Caldisphaera lagunensis DSM 15908: one gene and its partners. The main gene of each other region encodes a partner of the protein of the gene in region 3 in a complex. Links are inferred from orthologs where the notes say so. Each region holds a gene or a part of one and is shown on either strand. Other genes may lie near its edges. The genes, in order: CALAG_RS04180, rplM, rplV, CALAG_RS03255 and CALAG_RS02105.

Region 1 (5,746 bases), 500 kb from region 3 along the record:
AGAACTTTTAATATTTTGATTTCTTGTGATAGATAAAAAATAGTTTATGGGAGATCCCTTTTTATCATTACCATATTGATTATAGATTTTGAAAGGCAATTTCGGTATAATGTTTATGAATACTATTTTTATCACCGGAATCTTAATAATCTTCATTGGTTTTATTCTTATACCTTAGGTATACTTTTTTTACATAAAAGGTGTTGGATTATGCAATAATACACAAAAATTTGCAATAAAAATTATAAATATAAAACTTTAATAACTTGCTTGTTACTACTGATAAGGGTAATAATTATAGGGTGTTTGCTTTGATCTCAAATAAAATAATTGGAAAAGTTAATAGAAAATTGTTTGAAGATACAATATATCCTAACTTAGGGGTAAAAAGTTCCGATGTAAAGGTTGGTCCGCAATTTGGAGTTGATTTCGGAGTATTAAGGGTTGGAGATAAAGATTTGATAATTGAGGTAGATCCAGTTTATATAGTTCCGGAATATGGTTGGAAGAAAAGTTCATGGTTCGCAGTTCATATATTAGCAAGTGATGTAGCTGTTTCAGGCATACCTCCAAAATATTTGTTTATTGATCTAAACCTACCTATGAAGATGACAGATGATGAATTTAAGGAAATGTGGCTAAACATTCATAATGAATGTTTAAAATTAGGGATTTCAATAGTTGCAGGACATACAGGAAGGTATGAAGGAATTGATTATCCAATGATAGGTGGTGCCACTTTAATAGGGATAACAGATAAAGATAATTATGTTTCCCCTGCTATGGCAGAACCTGGAGACTTAATTTTAATGACAAAAGGGCCAGCAATAGAGACTGCAGGAATTTTAGCTTCTTTATTTCCTCAAGTATTAGAAAAGGACTATGGGAAGGAATTTGCATTAAATGCCCAAAACATATTTTGGCTTCAATCAGTTGTTGACGATGCTTTAACATTATCTAAGCTTGGATTAAGGAAGGGGGTAAAGGCTATGCATGATGCAACAGAATATGGAGTTTGGGGAGCATTAAATGATATTGCAGAGGCAAGCAATATAAGAATTGATGTTTATAAGGATAAATTATTTATAAGAGAGGATGTTTCAAAGGTTTTAGATTCATTTTCTAGATTTACTAATCTAAAAATCGATCCATACGCATCAATAAGTGAAGGCACATTAATTGCTGCTATTAGCAAAGATATGAAAGATGAGGCAATCAATTTATTAAAAGAAAGAGGTATTGAAGCACAAATAATAGGTGAAGCAAAAGAAGGGAGGGGGGTATATTTAATTGATGGTAATGAAAAAGAAATAAAACAGCCAGAAAAAGATGATTTTTGGCCAATATTCTATAAGACGTTAGAATTAGTTAAGGGTGGAAAATATGAATAAGTACAAACAAATTCCAGTTGCTTTAACTATAGCAGGAAGTGATAGTGGTGGAGGAGCTGGAATAGCAGCAGATCTTAAAACATTCGCTTCTTTAGGTGTTCATGGTACTGTTGCTATAACAAGTGTTACAGCACAAAATACATATGAAGTTACTGGAATTTACGATGTAACTCCAGATATGGTTAGAAAACAGATAGAAGCTGTGTATAATGATTTTGGAATAGATGCAGCAAAAACAGGAATGTTAAGCAATGCTCTAATAGTTGAAGAAGTTGCAAACACTCTAAAATCATATGATTTTCCTTTGGTAATAGATCCTGTTATGGTTTCAAAGAGTTGTGCTCCTTTGCTTAGGGAAGATGCAGTAAATATATTAATAAAAAAATTAATACCAAGAGCTACAGTAATTACCCCTAATATACCAGAAGCAGAAAAAATCACTAATATGAAAATACTTAATTTAGATGATGCAAGAAAGGCTGCAAAAATAATTGTAGAAGAATTCGGAGCAAAGGCTGCAATAGTAAAAGGAGGTCATATGAAGGGGGAGGAATCAATAGATGTTTTGTATTATAATGGAGAATTTAGAGAATTTGTAGGAAAGAGAATAAATACAAAGAGTGATCATGGAACAGGTTGCTCGTTTTCTGCATCAATAACAGCTAATTTGGCTAAAGGTTATGGAATAGTTGAATCAATAAAGATTGCTAAAGAATTAATAAGCAACGCTATATTTTATGGATTACCATTAGGTAAAGGCCATGGTCCAGTAAATCCAATATCATATATGGAAATACCTTATCATAAATATATGGTATATATTGAAATGAAAAACGCATTGAAATTATTGGATGAAAAACAAGAGCTCATTGCAAAACTAATTCCAGAAATATCAACAAATTTAGCTATGGCTTTACCAAGGTTTTATGCTAGAAGTATAGATGACGTTATTGCAGTTCCTGGAAGAATCAGAAAATTTAAAGATAAATTAATATTTGCAAAAGAACCTGAATTTGGGGCTAGTGATCATGTTGCCAGGGCTTTACTAAAGTTTATGGATTATTTCCCAGAATATAGATCTGCAGCAAATATTGCTTATAATGATGATATTAAAAGAATAATTGAAAAATTAAACTTTTCATATTCATATTATGATAGAAAATATGAACCGAAAGATGTGAAAGAGAAGGAAGGAGGATCAATGCAATGGGGAATAGAATTTGCTATTAAAAACATGAGTATTAAAAACATGAGTAATCCATTAGATATAATAATAGATTATGGTGATTTTGGAAAGGAACCTGGAGCAATTATATTTGGAAAAACTGCAAATGAAGTTGTTGGAAAAATGATAAAGATTGCCGAATTATTATGACTACTTTTTCTTCTTTCCAGTTCTTCTTGCAGCTATATGGCCAACTTTTCTACCAGGTGGGGTATTTCTAGCAACTGTTGTGGGTCTGCCTTCATGTTGATGCGAACCACCACCAAATGGATGAGATGCAACATTCATTGCAACCCCTCTTACTGTTGGGAATTTAGTTGCCTTTGCCTTTGATTTATAATAAGAAGCGCTAGCCTTTAACAATGGTTTTTCGATTCTCCCTGCACCAGCAGGAATGCCTATGGTTGCTCTGCAATTTCCATCTAATTCCTTTTCAACTTTACTTGGAAGTCTTATTCTAACTTTATCCCCACTTTTTCCTAAAACCAACGCATAGCTTCCAGCTTGTCTTGCTAATTTTCCTCCATCTCCTGGCCTTAGTTCAACATTAAAAACATATGTTCCTTCAGGTATTTTGTTTAATGGTAATATGTTTCCAAAATTGGGTTCAGCATTTTCTCCTATCTGGATTTCTTGACCAACATATGCTCCTTCTGCCGCAGGAACAAAGAATTCCTTTCCAGATTCAGTTATAACATAAGCTAATGGCACATATCTACCTGGATCATGGACTAAATCCTTTATTATACCCTTCTCTGTTTTACCATCATTGGGCAAGTATTTTCCAGGGCTAACATGTATAAATCCTGGATTTCTGAACTGCGAACCTCCTCTGCCAGCCCTTTGCTGCCTTAAACTTTTTCCCATTTTTCGCACCTATTTTTTAGCTATTTTCTCCTTTTTTAAGCAATTTGTTAAAGTCTATAACCTTTACGGTTTTTTCACGATTATTCTCTATTTTAAGAATCATGTGACCAACAGGTAGTTCTTTTAATATGTCAGCATTTTCAATTCCAATTTGCTGTGATATATCAACGTAATAGTTCGTAAAACCTCCAAATATAACTTTAACTCCCGTATTATCTATTATATTCTTGCCTACATCGCTTGGTATTTGAGTTGCGTAAATCGTATAAAGTCCCTTACTTCTACCCTCCCTCATAGCAAATTCTAAATGAAAGTATGAATTGTTAACAATTCTCCACGTTTCATCAATAATCAATACCAATGGTGTGGAAAAACCTTCTTCACTTGCCTGTAAGGCAAGAGATGATATTAACAAGGAGGCATATACATTCCTTGTTTCGTTAGGCATCTTAGATAAATTGTATACCATTAATCCCTTCTTTTCCATATGGCCTTCACATAAATTAATTTTACCCCCTTCACCAGTTTTCATAGAGCTTTCAATTAATTTATTTGCTAAGCCATTCATCCTAGGAATTTTAACGCAATCATTTATGCCCGGTTCTATATAAAAATCAGCGTTTTTTCTTAATAGAGAGGATAGATCTCCTTTAGGATCTATGACAATTATAGATTGAGGATTTTTCGTAATGGATGAAATTAGTGAAAGTTGCATAGCAATTCCTGCTAATAAAACTGTTTTTCCTCTTCCAGTTGGACCAAAGATACCTATATGATGTTTAAAATGGTCAGGCCATGATAATAAAACTGTTTTTCCATGTTCATCATATTCTTCTCCAATAACAATCCCTTCGTATTCCCCTATATCATCAGCAGAAGTTATAGCAAAAGATGTGGATTCATCAATAGTATCCATTGGATTAGTAATAGATAAAATCTCTTCTATATTTGAAATCCTCCTTGTTTTTATTTGGGCCTCAGCTTCAACTAGACTCCTAAAAGATTCTGCATATAATTCTGAATCCCTGTCATCTTTATCAATCCAAACTATAAATCCAAAACTACCTATGTATGGCACTCCTATTCTTGCAACTTCTTTATATAAATCCTCCAAAAATCTTAATCTCTCCCTATATTTTGTTTGATTTGTTGTAGAAAAACTTAAGTCAGCCTTTTTCATTTCTTCATCAATAAGTTTTAATAATGAGCTTTTATTAACGTTATACATATTTGAAATAAATGAGACGCTTAGCCTTGATGATCTGGCAATTCTTATTAATCTCTTAGGTAAATCTTCACCTCCTCTGGGAAGGTTATCTGATATATATGCAATACCAGCATACTTTTTCCCATTGATTTCATATTCAATAACCTCGCCCTTCTTTTTTGGTTTTATTTTTAAAGGTAATGCAAGATCAGTTCCAGATCTCATATTTTTTAATATTAAAAATATTGAAACAAATGCTATAATACCTATTATAAAATCAAAAATTTGAAAGGGGGTAAGCATTATATCACTCTTGGTATAATACCTCTCCTGCCTCCTAGCAACCTTGCTAAACCATACGTTATTGATATAAGCAAGGAAAAGTACATCAAAGGAACGGTAATATAATAAAGAAGCAAATATTCTAAAATTGATGGGGTTAATATATTTTCTAGTCCTAAATAATTATTTGCATAATCTATATATTTAACGTTTATTTGAGAAACATTGCAATTATTTATGGTAAATATTAAATAAGAATTGCTTTGATTGTTTGGCACAAATTTATAATAATATCCCTTCAAATTATAAAAATTCCATTCTCCAAAATATTCTACGAAATTTATATGGGTTAAGTTTGAAACACAACCATTTAATGCTCTTATTTCTACATATCCCCCATTACCATAAATGTATACCTTATTACCTAAAATATATGAGCTATAATTCCCATTAACCTCAAATGCTAATGTATAGTTTTCATTTTCATATAAAATGTTGTTTGTATATAAATTAAAACCCTGATTGTTAAAAGTTAAATTATATGGATAAAATGGGTATGGATATAGTTTAAACGCTACTCCATCTATTACAGAGAAAATATAAGATGGAACTTCGCTGGGTAATGGTATCTCATCTCCATAATATGGGCTAACTATTTCACCATTATTATCTGTTTTATATAATGCTATCTGTTGATATGAATTGTTATATGTATAAACATAAATTAATGAATTTTTAATAGCATTACCTCTATATGTTGCTTTAGCATTAACA
Region 2 (5,581 bases), 820 kb from region 3 along the record:
ATCTACTTTGCTGAATTCCTCCCCACTCTAATGGATGAAGTTTCTGGCGAGAAATAAGAATGATATAAATTCATGAATTACTTAAATAATAAAGATAATAAACAAAAATCTTAAAGTCTTATAAGTAATATTCTTTATTTGTTGGAAAACATGTTTAATTTTCATACGTAATTTTAAACACGAAAGTTTTCTTTTGGTTAATATCATTTAGAAAAGAATTATTAATGAAATATATTTAAAAATCTCATGAAGTTTTTATTTATAAATAATCTTTATATATTTCTTCTACACATATTTTATCGGTGAGATATATGAGTTCATATGAAGATATTTTGAAACCAAGTAGTAGTGCGTTGATAGTTTGGGATGTTCAAAATATGTTAGTTCAAGGGATTTTTAATAGAGAAGAATTTATGAATTCTTTAAATAAATTAATTTCTTCTGCTAGATCTTCTAATGTACCAATATTTTATACCAAAATTACTCCTCTTCCAGATAGGTTCGAATCTCCAGCTAGAAAGTTTATCTTATCAAGGTGGGGCAGTAGAGGTTCATGGGGTCAAGATCCTTCTCTTTATGAATTGGCAGTAAAGCCAGAAAAGAACGAAATTGTGATAAATAAAAACACTGCAAGTATATTTGTAGGTACAAATTTTGAACTTATGGTAAGAAATGCTGGTATAACCACACTAGTCTTTACTGGAATAGCAACAGAAATTGGAGTCGAAAGCAGTGCTAGGGATGCATTCAATTTAGGCTTTTATCCAATAATTGCTGAAGACGCAGTTTCATCATATGATAAGGAAGCACATGAAAGATCTTTAGCTAATATGAGAAAGATGTTTATAGTTATGAAGTCTGAAGATATAATAAATTATTGGAAAAGGCTAAAGTAGGATAAATATGCTTTTATATATTAATTGTTAACTGGGGAGTTAACACTAACTAAATTGCTCTAACCTTTTTATAATTAGAATTATATTTATAGAGAGGTGATAAGCTTGAACGATCTAGAAAAGAAAGATACTAGAGAGTTGCTTGATATGGTTTATATAAGGCTAGAGCTCTTAGAAAAGGATGTTTCAGAAATGGCTAAGAGTGAAGGATCTAGAGGAAAATTAATTGCAATAAATGAATTAACCGAAGAAATAAGAGATATACTAAATATAATAAGAACTAAATGTTGATTATTTCTTTATTCTACTCGTTACGAAGTCCTCATAAGTGAAATCAGGTTCTTGTCCTGGTGCTAATAATCCTTTATTTCTCATAATTTCTCTAGTTAATAGCCAATAAACTAATGCTAAGCTCCTCCTACCTTTATTATTTGCTGGAATTATAAAATCAACATCTTCTATTTTATTATCAGTATCAGCTAATGCAACAACAGGTATTCCTATTTTACTTGCTTCTACCAATGCTTGTCTATCCGTTCTTGTATCTGTTATTATAATTGCATCGGGCTCCATATAATTATCTAGCTTAGGATTTGTGAATATACCTGGTATAACTCTTCCACTAATTGCTTTGCAACCTAATTTATCACACATTATAGTTATTGGTCTTTGCCCATAAATTCTTGTTGAAACAACTGCTATTTTCTTGGGGTCAAATGTTGATAAGAATCTACCCGCAATTCTTATTCTTTCATCTATTTTGTTTACATCAAGCAAATAAAAGCCATCTGGAAGTATTTTATAAACAAAGTTTCTCATGTATTTTGTGCATATCTGTGTTCCAAAAATAACTCCAGCTTTTTTATATGTATCTGATGAAACTAATAATTCCTTATTTTCTTCTTCACTCAAGAGCTAACACCCTTTTCCAATTCCTTAGCCCTTATAATTCTAGCTGTGCTATATTTTGAGATCTGTTCTATATAAGCCACACTAGTATAAAGAGTTCTTCTACAACAATACCTTTTTACTCCTAGATCATCCAAAACCTTTTCAGGATCTTCTCCAGCTTCTACTCTATTCTTAAAAGGTTCATATAAATGCCCAAGAGGGGCACCGCAAGTTAAACATCTAACAGGAGGTAACATAATTTTTCACCTATATGAAGTCTGCCAACCTCTTCTAGCTCCATATCTCATGTATTTCTCAGGCTCTGTTCTTCTGTAGTCTCCTGATAGCATTGATCTGTCATATTCTTCAAATATTTGCTTAATTCTCTCTGCTATCTCGTTTCTTTTTTGGCACTCTTCACTGTTATCATTGCATTTGAAATATGAGACCAAACCTCTCGCTATAGCGGTCCTTATTGCTGCTGCTTGACCCATAACTCCTCCTCCATTAACCTTAACTTCTATATCAATTAAGTTTCTAATTTCTTTGCCAACAAGCAATATTGGTTCCAAAATTTTTGTTTTTGCCATAACGTTAGGAATTATTTCAGCAGGGACTCCATTTACTTTTACTTTTCCATTTCCAGGTTTAATTATGGCTGTTGCAACAGCCTTTTTTCTTTTCCCTGTTGATATTATTACGTTTGCATTACTCAACAAAATTCACCTTCCAACCCATATTCTCTGCAATTACTTGCAAAGTTGTATACCTACCTCCTAATTTTTCTACACTAGCTTCCTGTACTTTTATAGCTTCCTTATTTTTATATTCTTTTGGAACACCAACATAAACAATTAATCTTTTTAATGCTTCTTCTCCTTTTTTATTATTTTTAGGCAACATACCTGAAACAGTCTTTTTAAATAATCTAGTAGGAGATCTAGCTCTCTTAGGTCTCCATTTATGAGAATAGTGCGTTTTAACGTTTAATATTGTGTCTTTGTAAAACTGAATTAATTTTGTCGGATCTCCGCTTACAGCTATTTTTTCCGAATTTAATACTACAACTTTCTTTCCTTCTAATAATAATTTTGCTACATGGCTTGCTAATCTACCTAATATTGTATTGCTACCATCAATTACTATTTCTTCCATTATTATCACCTCATATTAATATTTTAATACTCTTTCCCTCTGGATATGTTTTTAATGCTTCTTCTATGGTAATATAGTTACCTCCAGAGGATCTTATTTTTTCTATAGCTTCTTTGGAAAATGAAAAAGCTATTATAGTTACTTTTTTGTTTATCCTCCCTTCTCCCAAAACTTTTCCAGGTATCAATATTACATCATTATCATTGGCAAACCTATTTATTTTATTTAAGTTAACTGCAATTCTCCTTCTCTTAGGTCTTGATAATAATTCAGCAGCATATAACCATATCTTAGATTTGGTATTCTTATATTGCTTTCTCAAACTACTGATAGTATTAAGCAATATTTCATTTGTAACTTGTCTCCTCATGCATTACTCACCTTTTCTATTTTTTCTAACAGCTCCTCTACCCTCCTATCAAGGCTATTAGAGGCTTCTAAAATAATTTGCTGTGGCTCTAAAGATCCGTTAGATTCTACAGTTAATAATAACCTGCTGCTATCATATCTAACCTTTATTATATCTTTACAAGAACTTTCTTCACAATACCTTAATCCGCTTGTGTTTATGTTTGTTTTATATTCTATTGTTGTATTTTCTCTTGCTTTTAATGAGTTGGCAACTTCTTTATAATATGAAACACATTCTATACATTCATCAGTTGCTTTTTCGCCATTTATATCAACTAATGTAGTATATTGTAAAACAGATGCAGATGCAGGGCTCCATTTTCCATGCTCTTTTCCTCTACCAAGTCTAGCGTATGCAACTAAATGAATTCTTTGTCCGGGCGCTAAATAAACAATTGGGGTATCTGGATATGCAGGCTTTATGCTTGCATCAGAAAACTTCAAATCAGATGCCTTAACATAAATACCGCTTCCACTATCATTACTTAACTCCTTTTCAAGAACTATTTGTGTGTAACAATTTGTATCTGTTTCACTTTTTCCTGCACAATTTTCTGGTAAACCATATTTGTGAATAGCATCATCAGATTTCAATACTAGTAAACCTAATCTATGAGCTATTATTTCATCATAAACGCTTGTATCATTATCGTAAAAATAAACATAATCAACTGCCATGGTTGGTACATCCGATAAAACAAGCCTCCTTAAAGCATTGCCAAATGCTATTGGAAATCCTTCTAGATATACTGTGATTCTATTGTTATTGAAATCTAATATGTCAACACTTTTTTCCATTTTTGCCACCTAATCGTCTGCAAAATAATAAATAATACCGGGCTAATTAAATTTATATTAAAAAATGAATAAGATAAGGTTTAGACTCTTCTTCCTCTCCTTCCACCAGGTCTCCTTGTTGTATCATGAGGTATTGGAGTTACATCTTCTATTCTGCCTATAACAAATCCTGCTCTTGCTAAGGCTCTTATAGCAGATTGAGCTCCAGGTCCTGGAGTTTTTGGACCGTGGCCACCAGGGGCCCTAACTTTTATGTGTATAGCTGTTATCCCTCTATCCATGGATGTTTGGGCCGCCCTTATTGCAGCTATCATTGCTGCATATGGTTGTGGTTTTTCTCTATCTGCCTTTACAACCATACCTCCTGAGACTCTTGAAGAAGTTTCAGAACCAGTTAAGTCAGTTATGTGAATTATGGTATTATTAAAACTGCTATAAATATGCGCAATTCCCCATCTAAGTTCCCTAAATGCCATCATGACTCACCTTTTTCTTCTTGAGTTCCAACACTTTCAATACTTTTTTCCATAATCTCTTTAATTGGACTCCCAACAGCATATGTTATTTTATCCTCATCATCTCTTGTAACTAAATATCCAGGATTTGTAACCCTTTTACCATTAATAGCTATATGACCATGTGTTATGAATTGCCTTGCTTGATAAATGGTTTTAGCCATGCCTTTTTTAAAGACTATTGTTTGCAACCTTCTTTCTAAAACATTTTCAGATGTTAATCCTAAGATATCATCAAGACTTGAATCTTTATTTATTAAACCTAATTTGAACAATCTATCTAGAAGGCTTTTACTAGCTTCAGATCTTTGAGGCTCTGGCAACGCTAATAGGTGTCTAGCTTGATGTCTAACCTTTCTTATTATTGTCTCTGCTGTCCATAACTCTTTTTTGTTCCTTAATCCATATCTTCCAATTATTTTAATTTCTGTTTCTAGCCTGGACTTAATCCAGGGATGTCCAGGTCCTTCCCATCTCTTTCTACTGTTTTTGGGATCCCCCACTTGTCTCCACCTTCTCCTTCTTAACTCCTATGGTCATTCCCAACCTACCTGTTGTATGGGTCTTTTGCCCCCTAACCTTTAATCCTAATTTATGTCTAACTCCTCTCCACGAATTAACTTTTTGTTCTCTTTCTACATCTCTTCTAGCCACAAATATTAGCTCTGCTCCTATAAGATGTTTATCTAATCCTGTTTCATAATCTTTTCTTCTATTGTACATCCAATTAGGTAACTTTAGCTTTGTTAAATCGTTTAATACATCTTCTAAACTCTTTAATTCTTCATTGCTTAAATAACCAATCCTTTTCTTGGGATCTATACCCAAATGCCTAACAATTGCTAAAGCTGTTTGATAACCAATACCTTTGATTTTACTTAATCCTAATATTACATTTAGATTACCATTTATGTC
Region 3 (5,674 bases):
TACCCATGCTTTTCATTTTTGGTGGCTTATACTTTCCCATCCATATCACCTCATATAAATGTTACCCCAAATTCTTTACTAAGTAATACCATCGTTTCTTCAGGCTTAACCCTATGCCTTAAAGGTAGATCAGAAGTTTTTATTTTTCTCTTTTCTATCCTATAGCCTGGTTTCTCAACAGTTATTATTACATCCATACCTACGATTCCTATTTCTGGGTCATATCTTGCTCCAGGCAACAATATATATTCAGTTATCCCAAAACCTACATTACCAAACTTATCAATGCTGCTTTTCTTAATTCTATAACCTACAGCTTCTAGAGCTTTCTTTAAAAATGCATAAGCTTTTTCCCTTCTTAAAGTTACCATTGTTGCTATATTTTCACCCTTTCTTACTCCAAAGGCCCTAACAGTTTTCTTTGCAGCCCTTAATGATGCTTTTTGGCCTGTTAACTGAGTCAATAATTCTTGTACTTTCACTAATTTTTCACCACCTTGGCCTAAAGCTATATTTACTGTTACTTTTGTTATCCTTGGTTTGGTCATAGGATTTTCTTCCCATGACTTTAATATTTTATTTACCTCATCTTCGCTTAATGCTATGCTCATAATTCTATCTCACCTGGTAAAGATATAACTGGTTTTTCTTTGCCTACAATTAATATATAATCAAGAATCGTCTGTATCTTCCTTCCACTCTTTCCTTCTAAAGTTACTGTACTGCTCTTTCTTCCCCATTGTTTATTTACTGAAACAATCTTCCCTAATTTTCCTACGTTCTTACCCCATATAACCAATGCGTAATCTCCTATTTGAAAAGGTATGTGCTCCTTTATTTCTTGATTTGGTAAGGTTATTAGCAATGTATCTAGTGTTTTATAAGGAACTTCTTTCTTTTCACCTTCTTTAAATTTCACTAAAATATTACGCCCCCCACTTAGGTTTAATTGTAAATTACCTCCTTTGACTATAGTCTTATTTTCAATCCTTACTGGCTTAAGACTTGCTTCTTCCTTAGTTATTTTATAAAGCCCTAGATAATCTGTTGGATATGGTATTACTCTATAATATTCGTCGTTCTCAGGTATCTCTAAAACATCCATAACACTGAGTGGGTATTTATAATCGTTAACAACTCTTCCGTCAACCTTAATTTTATTTTCATTAATAATCTTAATAGCTTCTTTACCCGTTTCGGCATATTTTAACATATCCCTCAAAACTACTAATAAAGGCAAACTTTGTTCAGCATTATGAGGTCCAGGTGATGGTTTAGGAGTCCACGGCCTTAATTTCCTCTCAATAGGCCAAAATGGAGGAGCTGCTATACCCTTAATAGACCTTGTTCCTCCCATGTTACCCATTTGTCTTCACCTCTTTTTCTTCTGTGCTTTTTTCTTCACTTGATTCCTGAGCCTTAGCAAATTCACTTTGTGTTTCCTGCATCTTTCCTCCTCTCCTCTGCACAATTTTCTTTCTTTCCTCATCTTTTAAATCTAAATCAATTATTTCCAAATTCCAAGGTCTAATTTTCACTGGTATTTCAGTTCCATCTGCTTTTTTCCTTTTAATTCCCTCTATTTTTACAAACAATCTCTTTAAATCAACCTCAGTGACCTTTCCAGTTTTACCTTTATGAGTTCCTTTCACAACTCTAACCTTATCTCCTACTTTTACTGGTAAATTTCTAATTCCGAATTTATTTCTTAATTCTTTACTTAATTTAACTGTAACTAGTTTATGCCTCAAATGTAAAGGCATATTAAATAAGTACTTCCTTTGTTTCTTTGGAATAGATGAACTTATCATTTAAATCACCTCATATAATTGATGTTGCAAGCTTTGCAACCGTAGGCCACCTTTCTGCTACTTCTTTTGGTATAGCCCCTCTTATTTCACTCCCTTTTGGAGTTCCATCAGGATTAACTAAAACTAGTGCATTATCATTAAAGGATATCCAAGTACCATCTGATCTCTTATAAGGTCTTTTCTGCCTTATGACAACAGCATAGCTAATCTGCTTTCTAACTTGGGGGGTTCCTTTTTTTATTGAAACAACAACTAAATCTCCTACAGTTGCCCTTCCCAATCTTCTTACTCTAGTTTTTACTAAAGGTACGTCTACTATCAAAGCTTCTTTTGCCCCACTATTATCTGCAACTAACGCAACTGAACCCACTTGAAGGCCTGCGCTAAATCCTCTTCTCGAGAGCACTGCGCCATATTTCTTTTTCTTTGGCATTTATCATCACACCCCTACTTATATTTTACCTAATATTACAAACTTAATAGTTTTTGATAAAGGTTTTGTTTCTCCAATTACTACCTTATCTCCTTCCTTTATATCTAAGCATTCAGGCACATGAACTAGTTTCTTTGTTTTTCTCCACTCATACCTTTTATATTTACGCTCATAATATAGATACTCATGCCTTACTACTGCACTTCCCTTAGCCCTAAATTTTTCAACAATACCCTCTAACAGTACCCCTCTAACCCTAAGTGATCCATGCCATGGACAATTTGGATCACTGCAACTTTTTGAGGGTGGACTAACCCCAGGTATCTGTAAATTCTTTATTGCTTTTTGTTCTGGCATTAAACTTACACCCATCGCGATTCCTCATTTTACCGCACATCAAAAAGTAAAAAATGATACTTATAAACTCTATTGGAGCCTTTCGCATGGTCTTCTAAACATCACTCTATTTAAAGATATTCTTATTTTATAAATTTGAAAAAATCTATAAAAGGCTATATCTTAATTTTTTTTAAATTTAATGTGTATCTTAAAAAATAAATTGAAATTTTTATAAACTTTTTAAGATCATTTTAAGATTTTCTTAATCCTATCTTCAGGCCTACCAATCAAGTTATCTCCTAATACAACAACCCTTTCATTATCAATCTTAATTTCAAATATTGCCCCCTTTTTTAATATAGTTGCCTTACCCTTATTAGTTTCTATAATGATTGTATTTTTTGTCTCATATAAAATTTTTCCACATTTACCTTCAATAGAAGGATCTAAATGCTTAACTATGCAAACATATAAGCCTATTATTTCATGATATATTAAATTTTTCTTATTTATTTTCAAAAAAGATCACATTTATTTATTATTAGCTTTTTTCTTTTCATTAAGTAATGTTAAAATCCTTGCCTTATTCTTCTTAAGCTGTTTTATTCTGGCCGGATTATCTAGAGAGCCTGTTGATGCTTTATGTCTTAACACTGTTAACTCAGTATTTATATCATTTAACGTCTTCTTTACTTCTTCTTCTTGCATTTTCTTTAAATCATTCATTTTGAGCCTGTATTTCCCCACCTTCCTCAACCTCCTCTTCTTTAATTTCTTCTATCATTTCCTCTAATTTTTCCTGGCCCTCGGTAGATTTAATTTCTTCTACTTGCTCCTTTAATGATTGAACAACATTCTTTATTTCATCTTCACCTTTTTCATATATGTGAGGCATAGAAGCCTGTTGTTTGACTATAATAATTCTCACCCCATAAATTCCTTGAGGTAGTTTAGCATGGGCAACAGCCTTGTCTACATATTGATCTACAATATCCCCTGTTTTAATAACTTTCCCCATTTGAAGCTTTTCAAATTTTGCTCTCTCGTTAGTTAGCTTACCACTTATAACTATTTCTGCGCCAATTGCACCTGCTTCAATTATTCTTCTTAAAGTTGCCATTGCTACTCTCCTAAAATGATATCCCATTTCTAAAGATCTAGCAACTCTAAACGCTTGAATTCTTGCATCTAATTCTGTGTTATCTGGCTGGCTAACAGTTACTTGAACGTTCTCTAATCCAAAAACCTTTTGAAAAACACCTTGTAATCTCCTAATTGTAGCCCCTTTTCTCCCTATAATAAGTGCAGGCCTTTCAGCATATATATGGATCCTGGTACCTAGTCCACTTTGTATTATATGTACCCCAGAATAACCTGCAGTATAGAAATTCTGAGCCAAATACTCATCTATTTTGGCTCTAAGCATTGCCTGATCCAAGAAATATTTCTTTATTCTAGACATAATCTTAACCCTCCATTCTAACTATTATTTCAATATTAGATCTAAATTTCCTAAGTATATCAGCTCTACCAAAGGCCCTAGGCATTGCCCTTTTCAATGTAAGGCCTTTGCTTACTCCAATATGATATATAACTAATTTATCAATCTCTAGTCCTTTATTATCAGCATTGTTCTCAACATTCCTTAGCAAATTTAAAACATACGTTGCTGCTTTTATTGGATATCTTCCAGATGGTACCCCCCATCTATCGCTCAAACCTCTTCTATGCGAAACTTTTTTATTTGATCTTCTAAATGGTAATGGTTCTTTTTGTTTTATTACGTTTTCCAAAAATCTCTCTGCCTTTTTTAGATTCATCCCATTTATTGCATTGGCAATTTCAACAATTACTTTTGGATGCACAGGAACTTCCCTTATAACAGCCTTTGCAACCTTACTTTCATCTTGTAATTTTACAGAATAATTCCACTGTGGCATAGTATTCACCTCACACCTTTGCAGCTACATGCAAGCTGCTCTTTGAAGCCTTTAATCCTGGCTCTCCATGATGGACTGTTTTTGTTGTATGGCTATATTCTCCAAGCCTATGCCCTATCATTTCCGGTATTATCTTTACAGGCACAAATTCTTTACCATTATACACAGCTATAGTTAAACCAATCATTTCCGGCAAAATAACTAAGTCTCTAACGTGAGTCTTAATTACTACATTTTCCTTGCTAGGATCTTGCTGCATAATTTTTCTTAGTGCTCTTATTTTTGATAAAAGGATTTTTTGGGATGGTGTAAACCCTCTAGCCAAGCTTCTCCTTGACCTAGAAGGAAATAATTTAACAAGCTCATCCATAGGCATATTTAATAATTCTTCCAAAGTCTTCCCTCTGTATTTAAATCGTTTCCATTCTGGTTTCAGCTCTATTGACATTCCTTTCACCTAACTGGCGCTCTCACTTACTAGCAATTCCTAGTTATTTAAATGCCTTTAAAAATCCTTTTATGCTATTATGAAATAAAAATAATATTGTTAATTTTTTAAAAGTTTTTATTAATTTAGTATGTTGGAACCTCAAATTGTTTAATTCTTACTTGAGTAACAACATCAATAGATTCTAATACAGATTTTAATTTATCAACATCAATAGAACTTTGGCTCGTATCAATTATAAAAGTACATTCTCCTTCCTCTCTTCTTGTTATCGATGTACACCTATTCGAAATAATATCAATTTTATATTCTGCTAATTTGTCAATAACCTTTGCTAGCGAGCCAGGTTTGTCAATCATATCAACATTTAATTCTAATACCTTAGCATTTTCAGATAATATTGGATTTATTACTATTTCTTTCTTATCACCATCAGCCAATAATGCAACTAGCATACCAGGCTCTATTCCCAAATTTTCCCTCATAGTCTGAGGTATTGTTATTCTTCCTTTTGAATCGACCTTAACTATACCGGTTATTCTATTACTTGACATATCATACACCTCATCCAAATTAATCCAACTAAATTTATGCTATCCGTATAAAAAAGGTTAAGAAGTAGGTATAAAATTTTACTTTTTATAACAGTTTTTAATTTAAAATAAAAAATTTTAAAAAGTATTAAGTTGTTTTTTAATTTATA
Region 4 (5,697 bases), 700 kb from region 3 along the record:
AGAGAAGAAAGCTCATATAATGCATCTTCCATAGATTTATCTTCTATGGAATACGGTATTTTAAAATAAAGATCTTCTATTTCTATCACAACTTTAACAATCGCATTATTTATTATTTCTCCCATCATTTTAATCATACTATAAATTGCAATCAAACCCTTTAAGCTTACCGTCCAGCAGATAAATAAGATAAGTTTATTATGAAGTGTTCCATTAGAGGGCCCGGACCGGGATTCGAACCCGGGACTTCTCGGTCCACAGCCGAGCGCTCTAACCAGCTGAGCTATCCGGGCCATGAATTTAACCGGGCCCATAAAATTTAGTGAGAACTAGGTTTATTAAATTGTTTTCTTTTAATATAATTTTTATAATATATAAAACAGAAATAATATTCTAAACCTTTATATAATACTTTGAAATTGGTGAATAAAATTGCCAGGAATAGAGCCCAAAAAAATTGGAGATCATACATGGATGATAGAGAAAACAGGATGCATGAAGGTTCCTTCTATAATTTATGCAGACGATGTTTTGATAGAAAAAATGAAGCAGGATATGACATTAAATCAATCAATTAATGTAGCATGCTTGCAAGGAATACAAAAGTATAGTTTAGTTATGCCTGATGGCCATCAAGGTTACGGATTTCCAATAGGAGGAGTTGCCGCTATGGCTATAGATGAAAATGGTGTTATAAGTCCGGGAGGGGTAGGTTATGATATAAATTGTGGTGTTAGACTAATAAGAACAAGTTTAAGTTTAAAAGATGTTTTGCCTAAGATAAAAGATCTCATAAACATAATTTATGATAATGTTCCAAGCGGTTTGGGAAGTACTGGTAAATTAAAGTTGACAAATGCTGAATTAGATAACATATTAAATTATGGAGCAAAATGGGCTGTTGAAAAAGGGTATGGTTGGGAAAAGGATATAGATTTTATAGAAGAAAATGGAGCATGGAAATTAGCAGATGCATCTAAAGTAAGCAATGCAGCAAGAAAAAGAGGATCTAATGAATTAGGTACTTTAGGAAGCGGTAATCATTTTCTGGAAGTACAATATGTTGATAAGGTATTTGATGAAAAGCTTGCAAAGGCATTTGGTATTTTTGAAAATCAAGTTACAATAATGATCCATACAGGTAGTAGAGGTTTAGGGCATCAGGTAGCAAGCGATTATTTGCAAATAATGGAAAGGGCTATGAGAAGATATAATACAATTCCTCCTGATAGAGAACTTGCAAGTATACCTTACAATTCTCCAGAGGCTCAAGATTATGTAAGAGCTATGGCGTCCGCAGCTAATTATGCATGGGCAAATAGGCAAATTATAATGCATTGGACAAGAGAAAGTTTTGCTCAAGTATTTAAGACTGATCCAGAAAATCTAGGTATGGATTTAGTATATGACGTTGCTCATAATATAGCTAAGATTGAGGAATATGATATAGATGGTAAAAGGAAAAAAGTTGTTGTTCATAGAAAAGGTGCAACAAGAGCATTTCCTCCAGGGAATAAAGAAATACCGTCAAAATACAGAGATTATGGTCAACCAGTTTTAATTCCTGGTAGCATGGGAACAGCAAGTTATATTTTGGCTGGAGTTGAAACCGGGGTTAAATCTTGGTTTACAGCACCTCATGGTGCAGGTAGATGGATGAGTAGATCATCTGCTAAGAGGGAAAGATCTTATAAAGAAGTTGTTGATGAATTAAACAAAAAAGGAATTTATCTAAAGGCAAGTAATGTAGCGACAGTAATTGAAGAGATGCCAGAAGCATATAAAAATGTTGATAATGTAGCAGAAACGGCTGCAGCTGTAGGGATAGCAAAACTTGTTGCTAGAATGAGACCCATAGGCGTTACAAAGGGCTGAGAGAGTCTCATGGTATTTTATTGCTATAGTTAATTGAAATTTATTTCTAATTTTAAGTAAAGCTTTATAAACTAACCAGATCCCTGCAAGATTGAAAAGGTGCTAGAGATGGGGCATCGTAAAAAGTCAGCAGCACGTCGAGGTAGCTTAGGATTTTATCCAAGACAAAGGGCAGTGGAATTTGTACCCAGAATAAAATCATGGCCAACACTATCAATTCAAGAACCTAAATTATTAGGATTTATAGGATATAAGGTTGGAATGACTCATGTATTTATTATAGAGAATAGACAAGGATTACCAACGTATGGAAAAGAAGTTATGAGACCAGTAACAATAGTTGAAACGCCTCCTGTTTATGTATTAGCAGTTAGAGGATATGCATTCGATCTAAACAAAGGTTTGTATCCCCTAACAGAAGCTTGGAGTAAAATACCTAACGACTTGGAATTAGAGAGAAGGATAAGCACTTTAGGAGAATTTGATACAGAGGGTTCAATAAAAGAATTACAAAAGAGTGCAAATGAATTAAAGGAAATAAGGGTTTTGATAGCTTCACAACCAAAGTTAACTGGAGGATTAAGCAAGAAAAAACCTGATGTAATTGAAGTTAAGGTTAATGCACCATCAAATGATGTAAAGAAAGCATTAGATTTCGCAATAAATAAATTGGGTCAACAAGTAACTGTAAAAGACGTTTTTCAACCAGGCCAAGTAATAGATGTATTAGCAGTATCAAAGGGTAAGGGTTGGCAAGGTGTTATAAAAAGAGCTGGAGCAAAGCAATTGCCAAGATGGACAAAGCATAGAAAAGGAAGTAGAAAGATTGGAGCAAGGAGTCATGGCTTAGGAACTTGGTGGGAAAACCCATCACCAGGTCAATTAGGTTTTCACAGAAGAACAGATTATAATAAGAGGATATTAGATATAGGCGATGAAGGATATAAGGTAACACCTGCTGGAGGATTTATCAACTATGGAATAGTTAAAAGTTCATATATAATGCTTGAAGGTTCAATACCGGGTGTAGTCAAAAGACCAATAGTATTAAGGTACCCAATAAGGCCTCCTGTATGGTATTTATCAATGGGCATAAAGAAGCCTCAAATCACTTATATTAGTTTATCTAGTAAACAGGGTGTGTAAACATGGTAAGCATAAGTTCATCAATGTTATTTTATTTATCTCCTAAGGTTTCAGTAATTAAATATAATTCAAAGGGAGAAGAAGAAGGAGAAATAGAGCTACCAGATGTATTCAGGATCCCAATAAGAAGGGATTTAATATTAAGGGCATTTTTAAGTGAATTTACTGCATCAATCCAACCAAAGGCTAGAGACCCTATGGCAGGGAAGAGAACTACGGCTAAAAGCCTTGGAATTGGCCATGGAGTTGCAAGGGTACCTAGAATAAAAGGAGGGATGAGGGCAGCATTTGTTCCTATGGTTAGAAAGGGAAGGGCAGCATTTCCGCCAAGATTAGATGAAAAAATACATGAAGAAATAAACAAAAAAGAAAGGACTTTAGCTATAATGAGTTCTTTGGCTGCAACTGCAATACCTGATTTGGTTAAGGAAAGAGGTCATGAATTTGATTCAAAGACCGTTCCAATTATTATAAATTCTGATATATTAAATGAAATTAAGAAGGCAAAAGAGGCTAGAGAAATATTGGGCAAAATAGGTATTTATAAAGATATAGAAAGAGCAGCAGAAAGGATAAGGGTAAGATCAGGAAAGGGGAAGATGAGGGGAAGGACATATAAAAATGTTAATAGCATATTATTTATTGTAGAAAATCATAATTCACCTTTTGCTAGATCAGTAACGAATATGCCAGGGGTAGATGTAATAGAACCAAACCTAGTTAGTGTAACACATTTATCTCCAGGAGGAGTACCTGGAAGATTAACTGTTATAACTACTGAAGCATTAAATGCATTAAGTAAGAGGTTTAGTTTGGGTGAGTGAAATGGAAGTTATTTTAAGAATAGTTATGAGTGAAAAGGCATCTAGATTAATGGAAGAAAGCAATACTTTAACATTTATTGTATCAAGGGATGCAAATAAGCAAAAAATAAAGGAAGCAATAGAATCTTTATATAACGTTAAAGTTGAATCAGTTAATACGCTAATTACGCCAAAAGGGGAAAAGAAGGCATATGTAAAATTATCAAAAGAATATAAAGCAGCAGATATTGCAACAAAATTCGGTCTATTGTAAATTTTGCATTATTTTTGCAAATTGTTTTCTTCTTTCTTGTTTGCCTTCTCTAAGACTTCTAAGAATTTTTTAGATATATCCATAAAAATCTTAGATGCTTCAAGTTCTGGATAATCTATGAAGAATGCAATACCGTTATCGTTGCTTTCCCTTATTTTTGGATCAATAGGTATTTTTCCTAAAAATGTTATGTTATATTCTTTAGATATTTCTTCTGCTGCACCTTTACCAAATATATAATATATTTTTCCATCGTCGCATTTGAAGTAGCTCATATTTTCTATTATTCCTAGAATTGGTACATTTATTTTTTGAGCAAAGTTAGCAGCTTTCTTAACAACATATTTTGATATTTCGCTAGGTATTGTTACCATAAGGAAACCTGTTAGATTTGGAATTATTTGTGCAATAGTTAATTGCTCATCTCCAGTTCCTGGGGGTAGGTCTATTAATAGGTATTCAATACCTTCCCAATCAGTATATGCTAATAATTGCCTAATTGCAGTTGTTTTTATTGATCCTCTCCAAATAACTGGGGTATCCTCTGTTGGTAGCATTAATCCTACAGAAACTACTTTAACTCCATGCCTGCTAACTGCTGGTATTATTGATCCATCATCTCTAGCTAATAAGCCTTTTGATAATTCTATCCCAAGCATTTTAGGTATACTAGGTCCATGAAAATCTGCATCTAATACTGCAACATTTTTTCCCAAAGAGCTTAATGCTATTGCGAGATTAGAGGTAACAAAAGATTTACCTACTCCTCCTTTGCTGCTTAATATAGCTATTTTATAAGGTATTTTTTTCATTTTTTCTACTACTTTTCTTTGTTCATCTTGCAAGGCCCTCATTCTCTGTGCTTGTTCTTTATAGTCATATGCTGCGTTTTTTGATGATTTTTCTTTAAATTCCTCATTTTTAATTCTAAAGCTCAATTCTGACACCAATAAGTAAGTTAAAAAGAAAAGGAATTATATCCTTATATATAAAATATAAAAATGGGTTACAATTTGCCTATACTATCGGGTATCCTTATCCTTATTGTCTGGAATCCTTCTCCCTTGTTAGCAGCAATTATGTCAAACTCTTCTGGTTTCGCTGGGTGTTCGTATAAGTATTTCAGATTAATGAATGCGTTGTAGATATGGGGAACATCTTTTCCAAGTCTATCATTAAATACTGAAACATATTCAACTATGCCTTCTGGATTTATTATTACAGTTCCTCTTCTCGTCATACCGCTGTTAGGGTTAAGGAATCCATAAGCGGTTGATATTTCTTTTTTAATATCATCAACTAATGGGAATTTTACATTTTTAACCCTTGGGCTTGTTTCTACCCAAACTTTATGTGAATATACTGAATCGGTGCTTATTCCTAAAACTTCTGCATTGTTTTCTTTGAACTTCTCATAATATGCTTGAAATGCCTCTAAATCAGTAGCGCATACAAATGTAAAGTCTCCTGGGTGGAATGTTAATATAACCCATTTGCCTTTATAATCGCTTAGTTTGATTTCTTTAACCTTATTCTCTGCAGGGAAATAAGCTCTCGATTTAAATTCAGGTGCTTGTACTCCAACATCTATCATATTTA
Region 5 (5,810 bases), 920 kb from region 3 along the record:
GGAGACGTTGCAAATAATTACATGGAAAAACAATATAATAAGAACATGAGCTTAAGCGATGCAATAGAACTAGCAGTTAAAGCATTATTCAAGAGCAGGGTATCTACTAGTGATGAAAACAAAAATGATTTAATAAACAATTTCGGTCAATATGTTGAAATAGCATATATTGATGTGAAACAAAAAATGTTTTCTAGGGTTAGTGAAAAGGAAATAAACGATATAGTCGCTGATAATAAAGGAGAATTGTTAAGCTAAACTTAAAGAGATAAAATTTTCTATACCAATTCTTAAATATAATTAAGTGTGCGGTGGTTAGTTTGACAAAAAAACAAGAATTTATTATAGCATGGATTGAACTAAAAGGACAAAAATTTGAGATACCAGTAAAGCCTGATCTTGCTTTTAAATTTAGAGAAGGTGAAAAAGTTAGCATATCAGAAGTTTTGTGGGCTGATACCATATTTAAAGATGTAAAAAAAGGACTAAAGGCAAGTCCAGATTCTTTGAGGAAGGCATTTGGCACAGAAGATATAGAAAAGATTGCTGAGAAGATATTAAAAGAGGGGCAAATACAACTTACAGAAGAAGAAAGGAAAAAGATGATAGAGGCCAAGCGAAAGCAAATTATAAATTATATAGTTAAGAATACAATCGACCCTAAATCTGGAAAACCAATTCCTGAACAAAGAATTGAAAATGCATTAGACCAGGTAAGGTTCAACATAGATCCATTTAAAGGTGCAGAAGCTCAAGCATTAGAAGCCGTAAAAAAATTATCAATATTAATGCCAATTAAAGTAGCAAAGGCTTTACTTGAAATAACTATTCCATCAGAATATGCCTCTAGGGCATATAAAGAAATTCAAAGGATTGGTGAAGTTAAGAAAGCCAATTGGGGATCTGATGGTAGCTTAAAAGTAGAGCTTGAAATACCTGCGGGAGCACAGATAGAGGTGATAGATAAGGTTCAGTCCCTTGCAAAAGGGCAAGCAAACATATCAGTAAAGGTGGTGTAAAATATGAGTGCGATAAGAAAAGTATTGGTTCCAGGAGAAAAAATTGAAGGAACAATTAATATCTCAGACTATTATATTTATGATTATAAAAATGAGAAGAGAGTTGCAATCATAGGAGTTGTCGATTATAAACAAGAAGGGATATCTTATTCTCCATTGAATGGTATCTATATACCAAAAGAAGGGGATATAGTAATAGGTTTAGTAACATCACATGGTGTTGCTAATTGGTTTGTTGACATAAATTCACCATATCAAGCAATACTTAGCGTGCAAGACTTCTTTGGTACAAAGCAGAGTAGTCAGTTTCCAGAAGATCCATTTAAGTACCTTCAAGTTGGTGAATACATAAAGGCTAAGATAGCAGCATTTGATAGGATTAGAAACCCTCTATTAACAGTTCAAGATAAAGGACTAGGTAAGATTGCTGAAGGGATTGTTGTTTCAGTACATCCAACAAGAGTGCCTAGAATAATTGGTAAAAAAGGATCAATGATAGAGATGTTAAAAAATGAAACGGGATGTGAATTTTTTGTTGCAGTCAATGGTATGATAAATATTAAATGCCAAAATGAACAGTTGGAAAGTATAGCATCAAATGCAATTAAAATAATAGAAACACAAGCACATATATCTGGGTTAACAGAGAGAGTTAAGAAGTTCATAGAAGAGGAGAGAAAAATTAGGGGAGTGTGATAATATTGGCTAGACCTCAAAGATTTATTGATGATGATGGAAAAAGATTAGATGGAAGAAAACCTGATGAAGTAAGACCAATAAAGATGCAAGTAGGAGTTTTAACTAATGCGGATGGCTCAGCACTAGTAGAATATGGTTTAACAAGGGTGCTAGCAGCAGTATACGGCCCAAAAGAATCTCAAAAATCAATGCTATTGCCAGATAGAGCAACTTTAAGAGTTAGGTACCATATGGCTCCATTTTCTACAGAAGAAAGGAAGAATCCTGCGCCAACAAGAAGAGAATTAGAACTTTCTAAAGTTTTAAGAGAATCATTAGAGCCTGTTGTTATAACTGAATATTTTCCTAGAACTTCAATAGATGTATTTATAGAAGTTTTACAATCTGATGGAGGAACTAGAACCGTTGGGGCAACTGCTGCCTCTCTTGCATTAGCAGATGCAGGTATACCAATGAGAGCATTGGTAGCAGGTGTAGCAATTGGAAAAGTTGATAATGTATTGATAGTTGATTTAAATGAGGTGGAAGATATGTATGGTGATGCGGATATGCCCGTTGTAGCTGCTCCAGATATTGGTCAAATAACCTTATACCAATTAAATGGAGTTCTAACTAAAGAAGAATTCCATAACGCAATTGATATGGCTATGAAGGTTATCACAAAAATAGTTGATATGGAAAAGGAAACTCTAAGGAGTTCATACATGGAGGTTGGTGAAGAATGAGCACTACACCATATAGGACTCAGATAATTCCCAAAATAAAAAGAGATGTTTATTTGAACTTATATAGGAAAGGTCAAAGAGCTGATGAAAGGGATTTCTATTCACCAAGAAAAATTAGCATACAAACAAATGTGCTGGAAAAAGCAAATGGATCTGCTCTTGTTAAGCTAGGCAATACCCAAGTTTTGGCAGGAATAAAAATAGAACCAGGAGAACCATTTGCTGATATGCCAGATGAAGGTGTATTGCAAGTTCATGCAGAACTTGTACCATTAGCTTCTCCACAATTTGAGCCAGGTCCTCCTGATGAAAATGCAATAGAATTGGCAAGAGTTATTGATAGAAGTCTTAGAGATCCTAAAGCAGTTGATTTAAAATCACTTGTAATAAGACCAGGGGATAAGGTTTGGATGCTATGGCTTGACCTATATATATTAGACTATGATGGTAATTTATTTGATGCGAGCATGCTTGCATCAATGGCTGCGTTATCTACAGCAAGAATGCCTGAGTTTGAGGAAATGGAAACCGGAGAAATTAAGCTAACCAATAAAATCTCAGATATACCAATTAAGTTAAATAAAAGGATAGTAACTGTTACAACAGCAAAAATTGAAAATTATATAATAGTTGATCCTAATCTTGATGAAGAAATAATATCAGATACAAGGTCTGTTATTTCATTCGACGAAAATGGAAATATAGTCGGAGTTCAAAAAACCGGTATGGGCTCAGTTTCTCAAGAAGAATTAGATAATATAGTAAACATATCAAGTCAGGCGGCGCAAGTATATTTTAAATTGCTAAATAATGCATTAGTAAGTGAAAAGAAGGAGGAAGGTGGTAAATAATGGTATATAGCCATACAAAAATAGTCGGTCCAGCAGGTAGATATGGTCCTAGATATGGATCTACTCTAAGGAAAAGAACAAAGGCAGTAATGGAAAAAATGTATCAAGATCATCAATGCCCATTTTGCGGAAGCATAGGCACAGTTAAGAGGGAAAGTGTTGGAATTTGGATATGTAAGAAATGCGGTCATAAGTGGGCAGGCGCTTCATATACTCCAAGATCAGAGTTATCAATATATCTGCCTAGATATTTTAAATCAGATTAATTTTGTGATGTATTTTGCCTAGTGTTCCTTTAAGATTTGAAAAGATATATAATAAAAATAAGTCTTCGATTTTATTAACGAGCAGTAGAGATCCAAGTACAAGAACTAGGACATTTATAAATGAGCTATCCAGCGTTTTACCTAAAAGCATTAAGATTGGGAGAGGTAAACTATCATTAGAAGAACTAAATCAGATCATTTTAAGGTATAATATTCCAAAATTGATTGTAATTAATGAATATAAAGGTAATCCGGGTAAAATTCAGTTATTTAAACCAAATGAAAATAGTAAAAGACCTGATTTGATTTTATATGCAATAATTTATGGGGTTTCTTTGAGAAAAGAACTAGGATTTAATAAAAAAATAAGCGTAAGAGATGCTGCAATAAAGTTAATTGATGAAAAACAAGATAATGTAAAATATGATTATATAAATAAACTATCAACCATGCTAGATCTAAATGTAAATGATAGATTAATTGATGAAAATAATATTGCTTATTTTTTAGTAAAATTTGATTTTCCTTATATTGATATCAAAGTTTTTAATAGAAATGTGAATATAGGCCCTAATTTTAAATTAAAGTTTGGTGATGATATAAATGATGGAAGTAAATTTTAAAATATGTTCAAACGATAAAATTGATCCTTTATATAAATCATTATTAGCTGAAGTCAATCAATCATCACCAAAAAAAGGTAAGGTAAGAGTTGAATTAAATGATAACTGTATAAATTTATTTATTAGCAGCAACACATTATCAGGATTAAGAGCAATATCAAATTCATATCTTAATCTAATTTATGCAATAATTAATTCATTATCTGTTTAAATATAAATTCATATTATAAAAATTTAGTTAGTCCTATGCTAAATGTATACATAACTCCAAAAAGTAAAGCTTGCATTGCTGTGTTTACATCTAATTTTGTTAGGTTATCATTAATTGCATTTCTTATAATGACGTAATTATATAATATTGTTATATTTGATAATAGTGTAGTAATTGGCAATACTTTAAAAACAAATATGCCCATCATAACAAATAAATATGGCATAAACAACTCAAAGAAAAATAACATCTTAGCTTTATATTTTCCTAAAATTATTGCAATAGTTTTTGCGCCAGAATTTTTATCGTAATTTATATCTCTTATGTTATTTATGTTCATAACAGTAAAGAGATATACTGAGGTAGGCAATCCAACAATAAGAGGTACGAAGCTTATTTTATCGGTTGCTAGATAATAAGCACCTAATGGAACAACAATACCCCAAGCTAAATATGCTGTTATCTCTCCTAGGGCATTATACTTTAAATAAAATGGGAAGCCTGAGTATCCATAAGCTAGCAAAAAACCTAGTAAGCCTAGAATTATAGATAACGGTCTTCCATTAAATGTTAAGAATAAACCAATAAATATTGCGATTGCTGATGATATAAATCCAAAAATCAAAGTTATATTTGGACTTAATATTTTATCAATAATTAAGTGATAAGGTCTTACATTACCTTCTTTGTCTATGTTTTTCTTAAAATCAAAGTAATCGTTAAATATATTTGATGCGATGTGCAGAAAAATTGATCCTATTATGCCTAACACAATTAATGTTAAATTTATCTTTAAGTAAATTATATATGTTACTAACACTACCGCTATGTAATCAAATATTGTCATAGGTAGGCTCCATGGCCTAATACCCTTTAAGACCTTAACCAATTTGCTCGATATCATTTTTATCATTATATCAATTATTAACTAGAGCTTTAAAGGGCTAATATTAATTTTTATTAATTAATAAATTATATAAAAAATTAAAAATATAACTATAGTAAATGAATGGAATACCAAGAATTCAGTTGATCCATTCATCTCTTCATAGAAGTTAAGTTTGCACTTGGAAAACTTTTTAGCATTTTTGAGTTTTTTAGATCTCATTAGGCCATTTCATGAAAATTCTATTGTGCTCAATTGAATGGATACGAAATGAAGAAATCATAATCTCAATTAATGAAAGACTTTGTGATATGCATAACTCAGATAAATACCAGCAAATTATTAGCTGATGTTTATATAGGAATTGATAAATAAGTTTTAATATATTTTTATAGAATTTATAAAGTATGGGCGAAGAAAACATTGGTTAGAGCATTTATTGCAGTAGATGTAAATGATAATAGTATAATCAATAAAATAAATGATACTATTCAGGCATTAAGTGAACTTAGTTTAAAAATAAAATTTGT

The links.
Region 1: rplV (region 3) and CALAG_RS04180 share a complex: the UniProt entries of both Methanocaldococcus jannaschii proteins name them as parts of the 50S ribosomal subunit. The link is inferred for Caldisphaera lagunensis DSM 15908 from one-to-one orthologs.
Region 2: rplV (region 3) and rplM share a complex: the UniProt entries of both Methanocaldococcus jannaschii proteins name them as parts of the 50S ribosomal subunit. The link is inferred for Caldisphaera lagunensis DSM 15908 from one-to-one orthologs.
Region 4: rplV (region 3) and CALAG_RS03255 share a complex: the UniProt entries of both Methanocaldococcus jannaschii proteins name them as parts of the 50S ribosomal subunit. The link is inferred for Caldisphaera lagunensis DSM 15908 from one-to-one orthologs.
Region 5: rplV (region 3) and CALAG_RS02105 share a complex: the UniProt entries of both Methanocaldococcus jannaschii proteins name them as parts of the 50S ribosomal subunit. The link is inferred for Caldisphaera lagunensis DSM 15908 from one-to-one orthologs.

Annotation. Positions count from the first base shown.
Region 1 is NC_019791.1:849,261-855,006, forward strand. Bases 1,626-4,560 are described here. They hold CALAG_RS04180 (50S ribosomal protein L2), read right to left. Parts: upstream 3,484-4,560; coding sequence 2,767-3,483; downstream 1,626-2,766. Other genes in these bases: CALAG_RS04175 (bifunctional hydroxymethylpyrimidine kinase/phosphomethylpyrimidine kinase), read left to right, coding at 1,626-2,766; CALAG_RS04185 (helicase HerA domain-containing protein), read right to left, coding at 3,500-4,560. Also shown: CALAG_RS04165 (hypothetical protein), read right to left, coding at 1-99; CALAG_RS04170 (AIR synthase family protein), read left to right, coding at 303-1,391; more of CALAG_RS04175, read left to right, coding at 1,384-1,625; more of CALAG_RS04185, read right to left, coding at 4,561-4,993; CALAG_RS04190 (hypothetical protein), read right to left, coding at 4,993-5,746. UniProt on the Methanocaldococcus jannaschii protein: One of the primary rRNA binding proteins. Required for association of the 30S and 50S subunits to form the 70S ribosome, for tRNA binding and peptide bond formation. It has been suggested to have peptidyltransferase activity; this is somewhat controversial.
Region 2 is NC_019791.1:533,803-539,383, reverse strand. What follows is about bases 1,220-3,989. They hold rplM (50S ribosomal protein L13), read right to left. Parts: upstream 2,943-3,989; coding sequence 2,496-2,942; downstream 1,220-2,495. Other genes in these bases: CALAG_RS02695 (DNA-directed RNA polymerase subunit D), read right to left, coding at 3,309-3,989; CALAG_RS02700 (50S ribosomal protein L18e), read right to left, coding at 2,953-3,312; CALAG_RS02710 (30S ribosomal protein S9), read right to left, coding at 2,051-2,509; CALAG_RS02715 (DNA-directed RNA polymerase subunit N), read right to left, coding at 1,805-2,044; rpsB (30S ribosomal protein S2), read right to left, coding at 1,220-1,808. In the rest of the region: CALAG_RS02730 (cysteine hydrolase family protein), read left to right, coding at 312-896; CALAG_RS02725 (ubiquitin family protein), read left to right, coding at 1,002-1,187; more of rpsB, read right to left, coding at 1,188-1,219; more of CALAG_RS02695, read right to left, coding at 3,990-4,151; CALAG_RS02690 (30S ribosomal protein S11), read right to left, coding at 4,232-4,627; CALAG_RS02685 (30S ribosomal protein S4), read right to left, coding at 4,627-5,169; CALAG_RS02680 (30S ribosomal protein S13), read right to left, coding at 5,147-5,581. UniProt on the Methanocaldococcus jannaschii protein: This protein is one of the early assembly proteins of the 50S ribosomal subunit, although it is not seen to bind rRNA by itself. It is important during the early stages of 50S assembly.
Region 3 is NC_019791.1:1,355,563-1,361,236, reverse strand. The notes cover bases 2,787-5,649. They hold rplV (50S ribosomal protein L22), read right to left. Parts: upstream 4,524-5,649; coding sequence 4,050-4,523; downstream 2,787-4,049. Other genes in these bases: CALAG_RS06695 (AbrB/MazE/SpoVT family DNA-binding domain-containing protein), read right to left, coding at 5,097-5,525; CALAG_RS06700 (30S ribosomal protein S19), read right to left, coding at 4,534-4,971; CALAG_RS06710 (30S ribosomal protein S3), read right to left, coding at 3,302-4,045; rpmC (50S ribosomal protein L29), read right to left, coding at 3,115-3,309; CALAG_RS06720 (ribonuclease P protein component 1), read right to left, coding at 2,830-3,102. In the rest of the region: CALAG_RS06750 (30S ribosomal protein S14), read right to left, coding at 1-40; CALAG_RS06745 (50S ribosomal protein L5), read right to left, coding at 51-611; CALAG_RS06740 (30S ribosomal protein S4e), read right to left, coding at 608-1,366; rplX (50S ribosomal protein L24), read right to left, coding at 1,359-1,811; CALAG_RS06730 (50S ribosomal protein L14), read right to left, coding at 1,822-2,244; CALAG_RS06725 (30S ribosomal protein S17), read right to left, coding at 2,263-2,601. UniProt on the Methanocaldococcus jannaschii protein: This protein binds specifically to 23S rRNA. It makes multiple contacts with different domains of the 23S rRNA in the assembled 50S subunit and ribosome.
Region 4 is NC_019791.1:652,660-658,356, forward strand. The notes cover bases 1,117-4,002. They hold CALAG_RS03255 (50S ribosomal protein L3), read left to right. Parts: upstream 1,117-1,983; coding sequence 1,984-3,021; downstream 3,022-4,002. Other genes in these bases: CALAG_RS03250 (RtcB family protein), read left to right, coding at 1,117-1,875; rpl4p (50S ribosomal protein L4), read left to right, coding at 3,024-3,845; CALAG_RS03265 (50S ribosomal protein L23), read left to right, coding at 3,847-4,002. Outside these bases: CALAG_RS07795 (hypothetical protein), read right to left, coding at 1-125; more of CALAG_RS03250, read left to right, coding at 475-1,116; more of CALAG_RS03265, read left to right, coding at 4,003-4,098; CALAG_RS03270 (Mrp/NBP35 family ATP-binding protein), read right to left, coding at 4,107-5,045; CALAG_RS03275 (peroxiredoxin), read right to left, coding at 5,105-5,692. UniProt on the Methanocaldococcus jannaschii protein: One of the primary rRNA binding proteins, it binds directly near the 3'-end of the 23S rRNA, where it nucleates assembly of the 50S subunit.
Region 5 is NC_019791.1:432,777-438,586, reverse strand. What follows is about bases 1,928-4,926. They hold CALAG_RS02105 (50S ribosomal protein L37ae), read left to right. Parts: upstream 1,928-3,293; coding sequence 3,294-3,560; downstream 3,561-4,926. Other genes in these bases: CALAG_RS02090 (prenyltransferase), read right to left, coding at 4,408-4,926; CALAG_RS02095 (KEOPS complex subunit Pcc1), read left to right, coding at 4,167-4,394; CALAG_RS02100 (Brix domain-containing protein), read left to right, coding at 3,575-4,183; rrp42 (exosome complex protein Rrp42), read left to right, coding at 2,440-3,294; rrp41 (exosome complex exonuclease Rrp41), read left to right, coding at 1,928-2,443. Outside these bases: psmA (archaeal proteasome endopeptidase complex subunit alpha), read left to right, coding at 1-258; CALAG_RS02125 (ribosome assembly factor SBDS), read left to right, coding at 321-1,019; exosome complex RNA-binding protein Rrp4, read left to right, coding at 1,023-1,715; more of rrp41, read left to right, coding at 1,712-1,927; more of CALAG_RS02090, read right to left, coding at 4,927-5,298; thpR (RNA 2',3'-cyclic phosphodiesterase), read left to right, coding at 5,704-5,810. UniProt on the Methanocaldococcus jannaschii protein: Binds to the 23S rRNA.